One region of the Bacillus sp. 7894-2 genome, then DNA from elsewhere that is predicted to be linked to it. Evidence: riboswitches for the same ligand, from Rfam matches in the RefSeq annotation. Region 1 holds a riboswitch; the other holds the start of a gene.

Region 1 (6,119 bases):
ATTTGATCCCGAACGGTCGCCTTTTTGGTTGAGTGGACGAGCCATTCATTTCCATCGCTGTCATAGCAGCTGATCTCATAATGCACTCCCCTGAATAGCTGGGAGTCAACTTTAACCTTCAGCTTCCCATCATCCGGGGCTGTAATAGCGAGATCTTCAGGCCGGATCACGATCTCAACCTCTTCATTGGGCTCAAAGCCTCCGTCAACACACTCAAATAACTTCCCGGCAAACTGGACCTGATAATCCTTGATCATCGTTCCGGCAACAATATTGGATTCACCAATAAAATCAGCTACAAAGCGATTGATCGGCTCGTCATAAATATCAGTAGGAGTGCCGCTCTGCTCAATGCTTCCGCTGTTAAGCACGAAGATTTCATCTGACATGGCCAGTGCTTCCTCCTGATCATGTGTAACGAATATAAACGTGATGCCAAGATTCCTCTGCAGCTCCCTAAGCTCATACTGCATTTCGGTCCGCAGCTTCAGGTCAAGTGCGGATAGGGGCTCATCCAGGAGAATGACCTCAGGCTCATTGACAATGGCTCTTGCGATGGCAACACGCTGGCGCTGCCCTCCTGACATTTCTCTAATTTCCCGGTTTTCATAGCCTTCAAGGTTTACAAACTTCAGTGCTTCTTTTACTTTTTTCTCAATCTCCGCTTTCTTCATCTTTTTGATTTTTAAGCCGAATGCAATATTTTCAAATACGTTCAGATGCGGAAACAGGGCATAATCCTGGAAAACCGTGTTTACTTGTCTTTTGTTTGCAGGAACATGATTAATGATTTTCCCATTAAAATAAATATCCCCTTCAGACGGTTCAGTAAAGCCGGCAATCAGCCGCAATATCGTCGTTTTCCCGCAGCCCGATGGCCCTAACAGGGTATAGAACTTCCCGCGTTCAATTTCAAAGCTGACATCTTCTAAAACTGGCGGGTCATTATCATATCTTTTTGTCACCGAATTAAAACGGATAATGGTGTTATCTGTCATCTAACTCTCCCTATCTATAGAAATTTACAGCACGTATGCCTTGTTAAGTTTAAACGTATAATATCATATATTGCACGAAATCTGTCATATATTGCAATTACTATACAAAAATAACCCCGCATTTTGTATGCGGGATTACGTCTGCTATACTCCCCGCTTATTGCCCCATACATAGGTATGCAGCTGCGGAAGTACTTTCACATCTGTCAGCTCATTGTCATGAATCGTTTTTTCAATAAGCCAGTCATATTTATCCAGGAGTCTTTGGAGTAAATCCCGGTCATCTGCTGTTACCGTATCATCATTCCCAACCTGCAGATAAAACGGAACCCCCTGATAGCGCTTATGAACGTCTTTTGCATATTCATAATCCGCATCATCAAAAACAACGATCTTCAGAGAGAACTGCTGATCTACCCTTCTGCTGGTCTGCAGTTTATTCACGATCAGATCAAGCACTTCAAAGTCCGTATTCATGCCTGAACTCGGCGGCTTTGGGGACAAGGTCAGTTCATCAATTTCATAAAACCAATCCTGCCAGCGGCTTCCCTGTGTTTCGAGGCAGAGCTTAATTCGTTCAGCTTTTAGCAGAGAAATAAATTCACCTAAATTTTTCAGAAGAGCCGGATTGCCGCCTGAGATGGTTACGAAAGAAAATCCATCCCCGCCGAGTTCTTTAAGCTCCTTCCAAATTTCATCCGGTTCCATCTGGCGGATGCTGTCCTTCGCACTGCCATCCCAGGTAAAAGAGGAATCACACCAGCTGCAGGAATAATCACATCCAGCTGTTCGGACGAACATCGTTTTCTGGCCGATCACCATTCCTTCCCCCTGAATGGTCGGCCCGAAGATTTCCAGAACAGGAATTTTACTCAACCTCCATCCACTCCCTTCTGGCTTCCGCATAGCTTGTAGGAGTTTCAAAAAGGCGCACAAATTCAACTCTTGCTCCGTCATATTGCTCTTTTCTGTTTTGCAGGCTTTCTGTCATTTTTTCATAAATCCAGACAACCATATTCTCGGCTGTCGTATTCATAGGTGGCAGCGTTTCATTGAGGTACTTATGGTCAAGGTATATCTCAATCTCATTTTTCCAGATTTCTTTTATGTCGCCGAAGTCAATCATTAACCCTCTGTCATCCACGAATCCGCTTATGCCAAAAATCACCTTATAGGTGTGGCCGTGCAGGTTTTTGCATTTGCCTTCATAGCAATGGAGATGATGGGCTGAATCAAAAGTGAATTCCTTGCTGACCATTACACGCTTATGGTGGTATTTCAGCTGATCCGGCTTAATGTCTTCATTAATCTTCTGAAGTTTTTCAACAATCCTGAAACCGTACATGGCTTAAAGCTCCCCCTTTTCGCTGAGGTATTCTTCAAGGCCCTTTTGTCTTAAATGGCAGGCAGGACACTCACCGCAGCCATCTGCCGGAATGCCGTTGTAGCATGTCAGCGTATTTTTACGCACATACTCAAGGGCATCCAAGTCATCTGCAAGCTTCCATGTCTCAGCTTTATTAAGCCACATTAAAGGCGTATGGATCACAAACTGCCCATCCATCGACAGGTTCAGTGTGACATTAAGTGATTTTATAAACATATCCCGGCAATCAGGGTAGCCGCTGAAATCTGTCTCGCACACCCCTGTAATAATATGCCTTGCATTGATTTGACTCGCAAGCACACCGGCAAAGGACAGGAATAAAAGGTTTCTCCCGGGTACAAATGTGGATGGTAGTTCGCCCTTCTCTCCATCCTTTACTTCGATATCATCACGGGTCAGTGCATTTGGGGCAAGCTGATTCAAAAGGGACATATCAAGGATATGATGCCTGATATCCAGATCTTTTGCTATATGCTGGGCACATTCAATTTCAAGCTTATGCCGCTGATTATAATTAAAAGTGACTGCTTCCACCTCGGCAAAACGTTCTTTTGCCCAGAATAAGCAGGTTGTACTGTCCTGGCCGCCGCTGAAAACAACGAGCGCTTTATCATTTTTCATAAAAAAATTCTCCTTTAACATAGAAAAACAGGACCACTAAGAAAGCAGACCTGTTTTCCTTAGTTTTTTAAAGAGGGTAGCTAGAACCTCTACCGTGTACACGGATTTTCTATTGAACTATCAGTTTATATTATCATCTTTACCGGAGTTTTAGAAGATGTTACTTATAATGAGATAAAAAGTTTTATAATTCTAAATCATGAAAAAGATTAATTTTCTGAATCTGCCTCCAGCAGGTCCCAGGCTGTAATGATGCCTTTTGGTTTTTCAGTCGGCTTTCCATTCTCGGTTACAATGATTCCTTCAAGCTTTTCATTTTTATTTCTGCTCTCCTCAAACATATCCTCCAAATCGAAAATGGAAGTATTCGGTGCGGCAAAGGCTATTTGGTGCTTCGATTTCTTGTTGAAAAGCTCTTTGATTTTCACCTTTTTCAGCTGAATCGTTTCTTCCGTAAAATGCTCAGCCATCCATTTTACGATATCTGCCGATGTTAGCAGCCAGGAATATTCCTCTTCGCGCGAATAAATGGGGAACTGGGAATGCGAAAATTTATTGATAATGGCCAGTACATCTGAAAGCTTGCCATCTTCATAAAAATAAAATACGGGTGTGGCAGCAATCGACATCGCGGTTTTGGGCTTTTCAAAATGGCCGGCAATCAGTTCAATTTTTTCCACCGTTTCAAGGTGAGGTTCTGCTATATAATAATCCAGATCAATTTTTTCATGTACAATAGCATTTCTCAGTTTGGCAAACTGATGTAAATCATCCTCATATAATCGAATCAGCGAATGGTTTTTCTGTATTTCAATCAGCTTGTAAAATCTGTCTGTTCGGGCTTGTTTAGCAGATTGTTTCAAGGCCTTGTGAATGCGGTTAAAGGCAGCCTCGAATCTTTCTGATAAGTTCATTTTTATTTCTGTACCCACAATAATCTCTCCCTAATTCATAATGTCCCTACTTTATTCCCATATTAGAGAACAAAATAAACTATGAAGATTCTGGTTCGCCTTCCGGCAGAATAATTTGCACAAATAGAATTTTCAATCTATTATATGATATTATATTGTTTAGCTGAAGACGTTGCATAAATATATAAGTTTACTAATATTTTTTTACGTCTTAACGTGAATAAATATAGATTTCCCTTATTTTCGAAAAGAATAATATGTGTATTTCGTTTCGGTGAAAATGGATTTTTATTATTATTAAATAATATTTTTACAACCTTCAGTTCCTTACATTTATTTCGAAAGCAGGTGAAATAATGCTATACACTGTACATCCTTTAGGAGACAATGCTGTTCTAATTGAACTTGGGAACGAAATCTGTGAGGATGCACATCAAAAAGTGCAGACACTGACAGCCTTTCTCGAGAAACATCCTCCAGAATGGATGATAGAATACATACCAGCTTACACGACCGTTACTGTTTTTTATAATCCATTTGAGATCTATCAGCATTCAAATGGAGAACTTCCACTTGACTACATATGTTCTCTCATAAAACCGCTTATGGAAGAGCTGGGTGAAAATAAGGCAATGGAAGCAAGAGTTGTCGAAATACCGGTTTGCTATGGAGGAGAATTCGGCCCTGATCTTGATTATGTTGCCGAACATAACGGACTTACCCCTGATGAAGTAATAGACATTCACTCTTCAGGCAGCTATCTGGTCTATATGATCGGCTTTGCGCCAGGGTTTCCTTTTATCGGCGGAATGTCAGAACAAATTGCCGCACCAAGACGGGATACACCACGGTTAAAAATTCCCGAGCGTACAGTTGGGATTGCCGGGATGCAGACCGGGATTTACCCGATCGAGACGCCAGGAGGCTGGCAGCTGATCGGCCGCACTCCTGTTCAGCTGTTTCGCCCATTGGATGAATCCCCCACCTTGTTAAAAGCTGGCGATAAAATTAAATTCAAGCCAATCAGTCTGGAAGAATACCATCATTGGGAGGAGAGGGATCAATGATTAAAGTGTTAAAGCCTGGACTCCTTTCAAGCATCCAGGATCTGGGGAGAACCGGCTATCAGAAGTTTGGCGTCATAGCCAGCGGAGCCATGGATCCTTTTTCGCATCGGATGGCCAATCTGCTGTCCGGAAATGAGGAAAATGATCCTGCCTTGGAAATAACAATGATGGGCCCAACCCTGACATTTGAAGAAGCCACGTTAATTTCAATCTGCGGCGGAGACCTTTCCCCTTTGATCAATGGCCAGCCTATTCGGACATGGCGGTCCATTTTTGTGAAAAAAGGCAGTGAACTTAAATTCGGGGGATGTCAAAAAGGGTGCCGGGCCTATCTGGCTGTTTCCGGCGGCTTTTCCGTTCCGGAAGTAATGAACAGTAGATCCACCTACCTCCGCGCTGGTATTGGAGGCTTCAAAGGCAGAGCATTAAAGGCTGGAGATGTGCTGGAGACCGGCAAACCTTCCCTCCAGTCTTTGAAAATGGAGGACTATTTGTCTAAGCAGCTCCATGATAAAACTTTTGTGGAAAACGACTGGGGCATTGCTTCAAAACTCATTCCGGAAACTATAGGGAATCCGGAAATCAGGATTACCAGGGGACGTCAATTTGATTTATTTACCCATGAAAGCAGGATTCAGCTTTTTAATCACGCATTTGAGGTGACCGCCCAATCGGACAGGATGGGATACAGATTGAAGGGTACTTCCCTCGCGCTGTCAGAGCATGCTGAACAAATTTCTGAGGCTGTTAATTTCGGTTCCATTCAGGTTCCGCCGGATGGGAATCCGATTGTCCTGCTTGCTGACAGGCAGACAACCGGCGGTTATCCGAAAATTGGACAGGTTGCGGCTGTCGATCTTCCCCTTCTGGCGCAGGCTAAACCCGGGGACGCCTTACGGTTTAAAGAAATATCAAATGGACAGGCGCAGCAGTTACTCATAAAGAGAGAACTGAAATTAAAGGAATTAAAACAAGGGATATCTTTAAAAACCAGAGGAGGAAATTAACATGCACATTGTAGACATTAACTGTGATATGGGAGAAAGCTTTGGTTCCTACAAGATGGGACGCGATGAGGAAATCCTGGACCACATCACCTCAGCCAATATCGCCTGCGGCTTCCATGCCGGAG
Region 2 (6,119 bases), on a different contig from region 1:
ATATCCCGAGGGATCCTTATGATCTGACTGTCGACTGGATTGCCACTGAAAAGGAACTGATCAAAACCAATACGCCCTATCCAAAACCAATCGGGATTCAATGGGATCTTGTAACGGATAAGGAAATGGAAGAGATGCCGGTTTTGCATGAAATATGGGAGATCACAAAAGGAAAGGCAGCCAAGTAATTGACTGCCTTTTAAGCTTTCACTTCGTCCATTTTCTTTAAAACATCATCAATCTTTGCGTGATTTTCAGGGGATTCATCAATATGCTTCCATAATATCTTTCCCTGAGGCGAGAAAAGCCATGTTCCGCCCTGAATGTAGACATCCTGAGTTTTTATGGATTTCATGACAAACTCCTTTTGTTTTTCATCCTTAGGGATAAAGCCGCCGACTTTTCCTGTAATAAACCCAAGTGCTGCTTTTGAAAGAAGCTTCCACTTTGGCATGGTTTTATGTCCCATTCCTCTATAAGCTTCCCGGGAAGGATCGCCGAGGATCGGAAAAGGGAACGGACCGAATTGCTCAAGGAATTGACTGATAAAGGTTCCTTTCGAAGGAGCAATGACAATGACTTGAAATTCTTTAGCTTCTACTTCATTTATGCGCTCGCGCAACTGCGCAAGATATTCCCGGCAGACCGGTCAGCCAAGATGGCGGACGAAGACAGCCATTGTGTACTGGCTGCTGATAGCCTGTTCAAGCGTAATATTTTTATCAGGATGCTGGGTTTCTAAAATATATTCCATGAATATCCCGCCTTTCGGATTTACATCTGATCATACCTAATTCTTTTGAAGGAATAAAGAATTGCGGCTTGCACATAAATAAACAGGAGTTCGCACTCCTGTTTAGTCCCGGCTCCCCAATATCCCAAAAATGCGAAGGATATTAATGAACAGGTTGATAAAATCAAGGTATAGGTTAAGAGCCATCAAAGGCACTTCTTCCGGTGACACTCCATACTGCTTCATGCGGTTGAAGTCGAATAGCACATATCCGCTGAACACAAGCACTCCGATGAAGGAGAAGGCGAGCATCGCGTTAGAGCTTAATGGCCAGATGAGGCTGAAAATTCCGATCGCAATAAGGGCGAGCAATGCCGCCATCAGCATGCCGCCAAGGAAAGATAGGTCCCGCTTCGTTGTCGAAGCATATACAGCTAAGCCGGTGAACACAACAGTTGTCGTCGCAAGTGCTGTTAAAACAGGGTTAGGTCCAATAGCAGCCAGGTAGTGGGCAACAATCGGGTAGGTCGTCATCCCTGAAATAAATGTAAAGACATAAAGGAATGTATACCCAATAGCTTTTTTGCGGCGGAGCAGGAAAGCGAAAAGCAGCATTCCAAGTTCAAGAAGCATTAGCGGCAAAAACAGGGCTGGAGGGATGAAAACACCCGCCATCGTTCCGGCAAATGCAATCCCCAATGATAAGGCAAACGCCCGTAAAACAGAGGGCAAATAACTGTTATTTGCGGTATACTGTACATACATTTCTTCATTTCTCCTCTAAATTCTTTTGTATATGTATATACGACTGAGCTATTAATTAAGTTTCATAAATTATTTTTTTTTAATAGGTCTCTTATTTCAGTTAAAAGCTCAACATTTTTATCCACAGCTGGTGCCGGTGCTGCTTCTTCTTTCTTTTTAAAACGATTGTTGATAATCCTGATAAAGACGAAAATGGAGAATGCCACGATGAAGAAATCCACCACATTCTGTATGAATAAACCGTATTTCACTTGTGCCCCACCGACCTTAACCATAAGATCCGTAAAGTCGACTCCGCCCATCAGCAATCCGACAAGCGGCATAATAATATCATCTACAAGGGAAGATACAATCTTTCCGAAGGCAGCTCCGATTACAACCCCAACTGCCAAATCCAGGACATTTCCCTTTAGGGCGAATTTTTTAAACTCATTCCACATAACAAGTCACCTTTCTTTGAAAAATTACCGTTATTATACTATGAAGAATGTATGAAAACCAGATAGAGAAAGCACCTATTGACAGAAACAGGCTTTTTCTCTATAGTAACTATGACAATTATATTTCTATTATTCCCGTGTGAGCGGGAGAGGTTCATAGCTTCACCCTCTATAAAAAACTATGGCTTTGATTATAATAATCAACCATATCCATGAGAGGATATGGTTTTATTTTTCAAGCTGTACTTTTCGGACCTCTCTTTAGGATCAGCGGGATCATATAAAGGGAGGCTATTTTTATGTCAGGAAGAAAAGATGAGGAATTAACGGATATTACATTATTGGGAAATCAGGGTACTAACTATCTTTTTGAATATTCGCCTGAGATTCTGGAGGCTTTTGATAATAAGCATCCAAACCGCGATTATTTTGTAAAGTTTAATTGCCCAGAGTTTACGAGCCTTTGCCCGAAAACAGGCCAGCCGGATTTTGCAACCATCTATATCAGCTATATTCCGGATCAAAAGATGGTAGAGAGCAAGTCATTGAAGCTATATCTTTTCAGCTTCAGAAATCACGGCGATTTCCATGAGGACTGCATGAATATCATTATGAATGATCTTATCGAATTAATGGATCCCCGCTATATTGAGGTTTGGGGCAAGTTCACTCCTCGTGGAGGAATCTCCATCGATCCGTATTGCAATTACGGAAAGCCGGGGACGAAATATGAAAAAATGGCCGATTACCGCTTGATGAACCATGATCTATATCCGGAGACGATTGACAATCGTTAAGAACATAGCTTGCTTAAAGTTCATTTTTAAAATAATATCAAAAAAGGCAGAGGAATCTGCTTTTTTTGTTGCAGAAAATATACATAAGTGGGATTATATTTAGGGAATATTCTGTATTTTAATAGAGCAGTACAATAATAAAGCTCTGAAAGGGGACATAATGAAGAAAAGCATACATAAAAAAGATCCTCGCTTTAAAGTAGCAGAGAAAGAAGCGTGGATTGGCATTGGTCTCGTACTCTTTAATTTTCTTTGGTGGTATGGGTTTGCCTATGGATTGGGGTCAGCCCCTGCCGATGAGTATATATTCATCATGGGGCTGCCTGCCTGGTTTTTCTGGAGCTGTGTAGCCGGATTTGTTGTCATGGTGATACTGGTATCAGCAACTGTAAAATTCCTGTTTAAGGAAGTTCCGTTCGAAGAAAACGGAGAAGGGGGAGAATCCGAATGAACTGGCAGGTTATTGCTCCTCTTATCTTCTTTTTAGTCATTATTTTTCTGGTGGGTTTATGGTCCAGCAGAAAGATTGATACGAGCAGTTCGTTTCTGCAGGATTATTTTCTTGGAGGAAGGCAACTGGGCGGTTTTATTCTGGCCATGACCATGATTGCAACTTACGGCAGTGCCAGCAGTTTCATTGGGGGTCCCGGTGTTGCATATACCCAGGGGCTTGGCTGGGTATTGCTTGCCATGTCACAGGTTGTTACTGGTTATTTCGTCCTAATGGTACTGGGGAAAAAATTTGCAATTACAGCAAGAAAGTATAATGCTGTAACACTCATTGATTTTCTGAAAGAAAGATATAACAGCAAATGGGTTGTCTGGCTATCTTCTCTCAGCATCATAATCTTCCTGTTTTCCGCCATGGCTGCCCAATGGGTTGGCGGAGCAAGATTAATTGAATCACTGACAGGATTAAGCTATTTATCGGCTTTATTCATTTTTGCCGCTTCTGTCATGGTCTACGTTGTCATAGGCGGCTTCCGTGCTGTTGCCGTAACGGATGCTGTCCAGGGCGGAATTATGTTCATCGGCACTATGATCCTGCTGGTTGCTGTTATTGTGGCAGGTGGAGGAATACCAAATATTATCAGCGATCTGTCTTCAGAAAACCCGAATCTGATTACTCCGTTTGGCTTTGATGGCGGATTGACCCCTTTATATGTATCCTCATTCTGGATTCTGGTTGGAGTGGGGGTTGTAGGTCTTCCTCAGGTTGCAGTAAGGGCCATGTCCTATAAAAATGCCAGAGCCATGCATAGGGCCATTATCATCGGAACAATAGTGGTCGGCTTTATCATGCTTGGCATGCATTTAATTGGCGTGTTTGCACGGCCGATTCTTCCGGGGATTGAAGTAGGGGATAAAGTTATGCCGATGATTGCCATGGAAGTCCTTCCGCCATGGCTTGCGGGAATTGTGCTGGCTGCACCGATGGCTGCCATCATGTCAACCGTGGATTCCCTGCTTCTTCTGGTCAGCTCGGCGATTGTTAAAGATGTGTATATTAATTACATTAAACCTGATGCTGAAGAAAGCACGGTTAAGAAAATGAGTTTTGCCGTCACAGCCCTGCTGGGAATTCTGGTATGCATGATGGCGCTCAGTCCGCCCGATTTGCTGATCTGGCTGAATCTCTTTTCTTTTGGAGGACTGGAAGCAGCATTCATATGGCCTGTTGTTCTGGGTCTTTATTGGGCGAAGGGAAATAAATATGGTGCGGTGGCCTCCATGATAACCGGAACGGCTTCCTATATTTTATTCCACACTTTTTATCCCAATGCTTTAGGCATGAATACAGTCGTATTGCCTATTGCTTTATCACTGGCCGCATATATAGCTGTAAGTCTATTTACCGAAAAAACAGCACCTGCAGCAGCAGAAATTTAATCAAGAGGCTCCGGAGAGGTATTCCGGGGCCTTTCGTATTAACCGGCAAAGTGCCTATAGATCAGGCCCTCGTCACTATAATCAAACGTTTGATTGAAGCAGGAGAAGAGTCATATATAAAGGAAAAGGGAGGAAACATGGGTTTTTGTAAAAAAATGAGCATATTGATAGGTTTGTAGAAACGATCCCTATTTGTTACACTTAATTAGTTGAAACGTAATTGTAACATTTGACTTTAAATGGAAATGTTTTTTAACATTAGGGAGAATATAATGAAAAATTTTATAAATATGATTATGATTGCCATGCTGTCATCCGTTATAGCAGGCTGTTCCAGTGAAATAAATGCATCTTTAAATACAGAAGAAATAAAACTTGAAAAAGAAGATAAAGTGGAAGCAGAAGATAATATATCAGTACAAGAGGCTGGAAAAGATAAAAAAGATACCGTTTGGCTTGAACGCAAGTCACTATTCCAAATTGACGCAACAGACGGGATCATGAAGTATACAGTTTACCTTTTTTCAGAAGACGAAAGAAGAACCATTCTGGAAGAGGACAGCGCGAAAGGAAAGAAAGGCGATTCCTATTTTACAGGACATTATTCAGTATACCTGGCTTTGAAGGGGTCAAAAGAGGCTTATAAACAAGCAGCTCTAAATGTCAGTTCTGAAATGTCATTTAACCCTTCAAAGGAACAGGTTTACACTCAGAAAATGAGGAACAAAACCATCATCTCGATCTTTCAGTCCAAGGGGGAAAACTTAGTCAAGGGCCAGCTGCTGGCGATTAAAGATGGAGCAGTGCAAAGAATCAGTACGGAAAAAGATATGACCACTACCTCCAAAGCGAAAATAAAAACCATTAATCAAAAGTATCTTCAAACTGCCCAAAAAAAGAGTGATGGATGGGTTATTTCAACATGGCTTTTTAATGAGGAAGCCCATTCAATGAGCCTTCACGATCAAATCGAGCTTTCAGAAAAAGATCAATCTGATATCGACTGGATGAACCTATGGCTGAAAAAGGAAGCCCTTTACTATCCTTTTAAAAACCTGGCACTCAGTGGGGATGCCATTGAGAAAGCAAAACAGGGAATCCCTCTCGGAAGTCCATTTCCGATTGGCACAAACATATCTGAAATAAAAAAGTCAGATCCAAACTTTGTTGAAGAGGGATTTGAAGGCGGCAGCCCTTTTGTGATGTATCCTGAAATTACCTATTATTATGAACGGGAAACGGGGAACGTAACAGCTATTTCCATTCCTGGACAGCGGGTGAGAACGTCAATGGACGAGATTACCGCCATGTTTGGCACTCCAGCGGAGGTCAGGGAAGAGAAGCTGTCAGGTGAAACCATCTCCACCTACCCGGCAGATAAATATTCCATCGATATGATTTCTGATTTAGAAGGAAACGTTAGTGAAATCGTATTAAAGAAAATAAAAAATCATGCGGGTCAATGACCGCATGATTTTTTATAGTCACGAAAGG

What was found. Region 1 has a riboswitch for preQ1 ahead of queC (7-cyano-7-deazaguanine synthase QueC). Riboswitches for the same ligand answer to the same signal wherever they lie in the genome.
Region 2: it holds a riboswitch for preQ1, as region 1 does, so the genes downstream of both, queF (preQ(1) synthase) here and queC (7-cyano-7-deazaguanine synthase QueC) in region 1, are expected to answer to the same signal.

Annotation. Positions count from the first base shown of each region.
Region 1 covers NZ_NPDG01000015.1:39,819-45,937, forward strand. The annotation lists gene CHI10_RS03165 (ABC transporter ATP-binding protein) at 1-998, opposite strand, end outside; gene queE (7-carboxy-7-deazaguanine synthase QueE) at 1,143-1,874, opposite strand; gene queD (6-carboxytetrahydropterin synthase QueD) at 1,867-2,343, opposite strand; gene queC (7-cyano-7-deazaguanine synthase QueC) at 2,347-3,006, opposite strand; PreQ1 riboswitch class I at 3,060-3,102, opposite strand; gene CHI10_RS03185 (CBS domain-containing protein) at 3,216-3,938, opposite strand; gene pxpB (5-oxoprolinase subunit PxpB) at 4,277-4,987, shown strand; gene CHI10_RS03195 (5-oxoprolinase subunit C family protein) at 4,984-5,994, shown strand; gene CHI10_RS03200 (LamB/YcsF family protein) at 5,996-6,119, shown strand, end outside.
Region 2 covers NZ_NPDG01000071.1:887-7,005, forward strand. The annotation lists gene CHI10_RS11195 (5-formyltetrahydrofolate cyclo-ligase) at 1-188, shown strand, start outside; partial or broken gene CHI10_RS11200 (AhpC/TSA family protein) at 200-637, opposite strand; gene CHI10_RS11205 (Bax inhibitor-1/YccA family protein) at 857-1,498, opposite strand; gene mscL (large conductance mechanosensitive channel protein MscL) at 1,561-1,938, opposite strand; PreQ1 riboswitch class I at 2,082-2,127, shown strand; gene queF (preQ(1) synthase) at 2,238-2,735, shown strand; gene CHI10_RS11220 (YhdT family protein) at 2,896-3,186, shown strand; gene panF (sodium/pantothenate symporter) at 3,183-4,625, shown strand; gene CHI10_RS11230 (hypothetical protein) at 4,898-6,091, shown strand.